DNA from 2 places in the Rahnella sp. CG8 genome. Region 1 is predicted to be linked to the other one. Evidence: predicted binding sites of a transcription regulator. Region 1 holds the regulator's gene; the other holds the start of a gene.
What was found. Region 1 encodes PurR, which represses purine synthesis genes. Its sites were predicted from a motif close to CANGCAAACGTTTGCNTG; they were not measured.
Positions count from the first base shown of each region.

Region 1 (3,147 bases):
GCTATCAGCATGCCCAGCAAACGGCGATGACCAAACTGATGCATCAGGTAGGAAAACCATATCGCTGGGGCGGAACCTCGCCGAATACCGGTTTTGATTGCAGCGGCTTAGTCTATTACGCCTACAAAGATTTGATCCGTATTAAAATGCCACGCACAGCGAATGAAATGTATCACCTGCGCGATGCGGCTCCGGTCAAACGCGGCGAACTTGAAAGCGGTGATCTGGTGTTCTTCAGAATCAATAACCGCGGCGCTGCAGACCATGTTGGTGTTTACGTGGGGAACGGCAAGTTTATTCAGTCTCCAAGAACGGGCGAAGACATTAAAATCACCTCTCTCGGCGACGATTACTGGCAAGATCATTATGTGGGTGCACGCCGGGTAATGACGCCGAAAACGATCCGATAATAAACAATTCGTTAAGTCTGAAGTTTCGCTAATCAGCCATTGAATAGCATTTAACGAAGAGTTTCTGCAGGGAAGAGTATCGGCGGTAACGGCCACTGCGTAAAATTGAAAAGGGCGATTCCTGTAACAGGAATCGCCCTTTTTTATAGCGGTTCACTTACTGAATCAGTTCATCACCGCAGTGAAGCTGAAAGCGATAATCATAAGCAAAGCGCATACCGTGGTGATCAACGATAATTTCAGGTTGCTGTCCATCAAACCCCCCTTTCGGATCAAATTGTGGCATTTTTTAAGCCACACTAATTGTGTGCCAGCGCATTTTCGCATAATTAACATTTAAAATCTTGTGCTGAATGACAATGTATCCCTGAGAATTTTACTTCCACTTTCCTGCATTATAAGAGAAAATTGTCGGTTAACACGCCTGTGTGCCGGTTGATTTCACCCGAGAGCATTTCACGCCTCATTCTGAAGAATCCACCCAACGATTTCACTGCCCTTTTAGAAGCCAGCAGTGAGATCCACGCAAGCAAACGATTAACATAATGCTAACGTGCTGAAACACGTGAGTTCAGGAGTCATTGTTTACATGGCAACGATTAAAGATGTCGCAAAGCGCGCTGGCGTTTCCACTACAACCGTGTCGCACGTCATCAATAAAACACGTTTCGTCGCCGAAGAAACCAAAGAAGCGGTTCTCCTTGCAATCAAAGAGTTACATTACTCGCCGAGTGCTGTAGCCCGCAGTCTGAAGGTCAATAACACCAAAACGATCGGTCTGCTTGCCACCTCCAGCGAAGCGCCCTATTTTGCCGAAGTGATTGAAGCCGTAGAAAACAGCTGCTTCTCCAAAGGCTATACGCTGATTTTGTGTAACTCGCATAATAATCTGGAAAAACAACAAGCCTACCTGCAAATGCTGGCGCAAAAACGCGTCGATGGCTTGCTGGTGATGTGCGCGGAATATCCTGATGAGTTGCTCAATATGCTCGAGGAGCACCGTTCGATCCCAATGGTGGTCATGGACTGGGGCGAAGCGCGTAAGAACTTCACCGACAGCATTATTGATAATGCTTTCGAAGGGGGTTACATGGCCGGGCGTTATCTGATTGAACGCGGTCATCGTGATATTGGGGTGATCCCGGGCCAACTGGCACGTAATACCGGCGGTGGCCGCTTCCAGGGTTTTGTGAAAGCACTGACTGAAGCCAATATTCCGCTGCGTGACGAATGGGTGGTTCAGGGCGATTTCGAGCCGGAATCGGGCTATCAGGCGATGCATAAAATTCTGATGCAGAAGCACCGCCCGACTGCCGTATTCTGTGGTGGCGATGTGATGGCAATGGGCGCAATCTGTGCCGCAGACGAACTGGGCCTGCGCGTTCCTCAGGATATTTCCGTGATCGGTTACGACAATGTGCGTAACGCCCGTTACTTCTCCCCCGCGCTGACAACCGTGCATCAGCCGAAAGAACGTCTGGGTGAAATGGCCTTTACCATGTTGCTGGACAGAATTGTCAGTAAGCGTGAAGAGTCTCAGACCATTGAGGTGCATCCGAAACTGGTCGAACGCCGTTCCGTAGCCGATGGTCCGTACCGCGATTACCGCCGTTAACAGATATCGAACGCCTGCAGATGCAGGCGTTTTTTTCTAATCACGCAGCCATTCCTGATTCATGGTTTCTGTATCGCCCATATATTCCAGCAACCAGGCCAGCGAGGGTGACGGATTGCTTTGATCCCACGTCAGGCAACACGGGCTGTCGGGAAACGTATTTTCCAGCGTCAGCACCTGCAACTTTTTCTGTTCTATCCACGGCGTGACGCGATGAACCGGCATCATACCCACGCATAAGCCTTCGGTCAGGCATTCCAGCGCACAGGTCCAGTCTGGCACGACCAGCCGCCGCTGGTTATCAAGCGTCCATGTATCCCGCTTAGGCAATGTCCGGGAGGTGTCTTCCAGACAGAGTGCAGGATAAGGCCGCAACTCATCATCATTCAGCGCGCCGGATAACTGAGCCAGCAGATGTTGCGGGCTGACGACGCAATGCCAGTCCATAAATCCCATGTCACGAAAACTGAAGCCCCCGCCAACCGGTACCGCGCGTGTAGCACCGATCGCCACGTCTGCCCGCCCGTCAACCAGCGCATCCCAGACACCATTAAACACTTCTGAGTGAATAATGAGTTCGGTGTCCGCAAAATGGCGGTAGAAATCGAGCACCAGACGCCGTGTCCGTGCGGGTTTTACAATCCGGTCAACCGCCACACGTAATTCGCCGCGCCAGCCGTTCGCCACCTGCTGACACTGCCGGCGCGTGGCTATCATTTTTTTTGTCAGAATCCGCGCTTCATCGACAAAAACCTTTCCCGCAGGCGTCAGTACCACGTCACGATGGCGACGCTCAAACAACGGCACGGCCAGCCACTGCTCAAGCTGACGGACGGTATAGCTGATAGCAGAAGGCACGCGGTGCAAATCTTGCGCTGCCGCACTAAAACTACCTGTTCTTGCCACGGCATCTACCACTTCAAGGGCGTATTCTGACCACATAATTCAGCCTTCAATATTTTTGATAGCAGAGTGCAAATATTAGCGTTTCACAAGCCTGTTATCAAAGCGTTAAACTCCGCCTCCGGTATGTAATCTGCATCACATCATCTGCAATAAATAAATTAACGAGACGATAATGAAACCCTCCTTTGGATTTATGCTCTATCTTGCGGGACTGAG
Region 1 covers NZ_JABAED010000023.1:66,055-69,201, reverse strand. Annotated here, with positions in the region: gene HGO41_RS19440 (C40 family peptidase) at 1-410, shown strand, start outside; gene cydH (cytochrome bd-I oxidase subunit CydH) at 576-665, opposite strand; gene purR (HTH-type transcriptional repressor PurR) at 1,000-2,025, shown strand; gene punR (DNA-binding transcriptional activator PunR) at 2,062-2,967, opposite strand; gene punC (purine nucleoside transporter PunC) at 3,104-3,147, shown strand, end outside.

Region 2 (3,147 bases), on a different contig from region 1:
TGAGAGACGGCCGATTGTGTGATGCAAAGCTTCTGCGCTGCGCGCTCAAAACCGCGCTCACGGATCACCGCGTCCAGTGCCTGCAGCGTTCTATAGTCCGGGCGTTTCATCGGAGTTCTGTCCCTTAGATTTAATTTTATCCGAACACTATGCCACAGATTGTCAGGATTTGTGGTGAGGAAAATCTTTGTGTTTGCAGCACAATTGCACTTAATAAGTGTGATCTGGCTGCGGTGTTGTTTATCCAAATTGCCGGGACATGCTTTATAATCACCGGCACTCTTCGTTCCACCGAACTATTCACGCCACTTACGTGTTATCAGACAGAGAAGCCATTATGACGCAGGAAGAATTGAAAAAAGCAGTCGGCTGGGCCGCACTGGATTACGTCACGCCGGGCACCATTGTCGGTGTCGGTACCGGATCCACCGCCGCACATTTCATTGATGCACTGGGTTCCATCAAAGGCCAGATTGAAGGTGCGGTTTCAAGCTCCGATGCTTCTACCGCAAAACTGAAGAGTCTGGGTATTCATGTTTTCGACAGCAATGAAGTGGATTCGCTGGATGTGTATGTCGATGGCGCGGATGAAATCAACGGCTCGATGCAGATGATCAAAGGGGGGGGCGCTGCGCTGACCCGCGAAAAAATCATTGCCGCGATTGCCAAAAAATTCATCTGTATCGTGGATGCTTCCAAGCAGGTTGATGTGCTGGGTAAATTCCCGCTGCCGGTGGAAGTGATCCCAATGGCGCGCTCTTATGTTGCGCGTGAACTGGTTAAACTCGGCGGCCTGCCGGAATACCGCCAGAATGTGCTGACAGACAATGGCAATGTGATCCTTGATGTGCATAACCTGAACATTCTTGATGCCGTCGCGATGGAAAATAAGATCAACAGTATTGCCGGTGTTGTGACTGTCGGCCTGTTCGCCAACCGGGGTGCTGACGTGGCGCTGGTCGGGACTTCTGAAGGTGTCAAAACCGTCAAACTGAAGTAATCAGAATATAAGCAGAAGATCTGGCTGCTTTAGGGCAAGGCAGCCAGCCTAAGCCTCGTCATTGCGCTGTCATAACGCAATGTTATGAAGATGATAATTTTCTGACTGAATCATCTTTTCTTCAAAGGCTTTAATTTGGTGACTTATGTCACATTTCTGTATTTCTCCTCCTGAACGTCTGGCACAGTAAAATTGAACCAGCATGAAATGCTAAAAACCGGCAGGCGTGCTGAGCCTTCTGCTGGGGGGCAGGCAATCGTTTGTATTGATGATGGCGGATTTTTTGTTATGTTGACTGTGAGCAGTCATCTTGCAGTTCGAATTCAGCCAGAAAAATATAGGGTCGGGAAATGGCAAAAGTATCACTTGAGAAAGACAAGATTAAATTTTTGTTAGTGGAAGGCGTCCACCAAAGTGCGGTTGATACACTCCGTGCCGCGGGTTACACCAATATTGAATTTCACAAAGGTGCTTTAGACACGCAATCGCTGAAAGAATCGATCCGTGATGCGCACTTTGTTGGACTCCGATCGCGTACTCAGCTGACTGAAGAAGTGTTCCAGGCAGCAGAAAAACTGGTGGCTGTTGGGTGTTTCTGTATCGGCACCAATCAGGTAGATCTGAAAGCTGCGACCCGTCGCGGTATTCCGGTCTTTAACGCACCCTTCTCCAACACCCGTTCGGTTGCCGAAATGGTGCTGGGCGAGATGTTGCTGATGATGCGCGGCATTCCTGAAGCTAACGCCAAGGCGCACCGTGGTATCTGGAACAAATTAGCCGTCGGCTCGTTCGAAGCGCGCGGCAAGCGTCTGGGCATTATCGGTTACGGCCACATTGGTACGCAGCTGGGGATCCTGGCGGAAAGCCTGGGGATGCGCGTCTTCTATTATGACATCGAAAGCAAACTGCCTTTGGGCAACGCGCAGCCGATTGCCACACTGGAAGAATTGCTCAATACCAGCGACGTGGTCACGCTGCATGTGCCGGAAACAGCCGGAACCAAAGACATGATCTCCGAGTTGCAACTGGCGCAGATGAAGCCTGGCGCGTTGTTAATCAACGCCTCACGCGGTACCGTGATCGACATTCCTGCTCTGTGCAATGCGCTGCGTAACAAACATCTTTCCGGTGCGGCTATCGACGTCTTCCCGGAAGAACCGGCGACTAACAGTGACCCGTTCAATTCTCCGCTGTGTGAATTTGACAACGTGCTGCTGACGCCGCATATCGGCGGTTCAACGATGGAAGCGCAGGAAGGTATCGGCCTCGAAGTGGCAGGCAAACTGGCGAAATATTCTGACAACGGTTCTACACTGTCAGCGGTCAACTTCCCGGAAGCGTCTCTGCCAGCGCATACCGAGAAAGCCAGCCGTTTGCTGCATATCCACGAAAATCGTCCGGGTGTGCTGACCAGCATCAACCAGATTTTTGCGGAACAGGGTATCAACATTGCTGCGCAGTACCTGCAAACCAGCCCAGAAATCGGTTATGTGGTGATTGATGCGGAAACGGATACTGCGACGCTGACTACCGCGCTGCAACTGATGAAGGCGATTCCGGGAACCATTCGTGCCCGTTTGCTTTACTGATAAGTCTTTCTGAAACAGACAAAATACCAACCGCCGAAAGGCGGTTTTTTGTTTTATGGCATCAGGGCGTTAAAAAATGTCTGCAGAGGGAATAAAGGGGGGATCAAAACGTCAGAAGTAAAAGGACAGGGTAATCAGACCGCAGAGGATCATTGATGAAAAAGTGATTTCGAACAGGTAGCGGCGCAGCATCATCTGTCAGTACCTCAGGGCAGAAAACGGAGAAAAAAACACCCGGCGAACCGGGTGTTAAATTTTTCAGTCTTGATAAGAGTGAACAGATTCGTTCACAAAGACTTCCTAGTGACTTCTTATGCTGCCGGAGTTGCTTTAGCCGGAGCAGCTTTCTTAGCATGTTTCACGTGCTTTTTAGCCGCCTGCGCCTTCTGAGCAACAGGAGCCGCTTTCTTAGCGTGTTTCACGTGCTTCTTAGCCGCCTGCGCTTTCTGAGCAACAGGAGCCGCTTTTTTAGCGTGTTTCACGTGTTTCTTAGCCGCCTGCGCCTTCTGAGCGACTGGTGCTTTTTTAGCGGCTTTTTTGTGTTTCTTGGCAGCTTGC
Region 2 covers NZ_JABAED010000017.1:54,129-57,275, reverse strand. Annotated here, with positions in the region: gene HGO41_RS16480 (LysR family transcriptional regulator ArgP) at 1-110, opposite strand, end outside; gene rpiA (ribose-5-phosphate isomerase RpiA) at 338-1,000, shown strand; gene serA (phosphoglycerate dehydrogenase) at 1,351-2,589, shown strand; gene ydgU (small membrane protein YdgU) at 2,701-2,781, opposite strand; gene asr (acid resistance repetitive basic protein Asr) at 2,901-3,147, opposite strand, start outside.
Region 2: serA (phosphoglycerate dehydrogenase) is a predicted target of PurR. The motif match lies at 1,250-1,267, and genes of this name have one in related genera.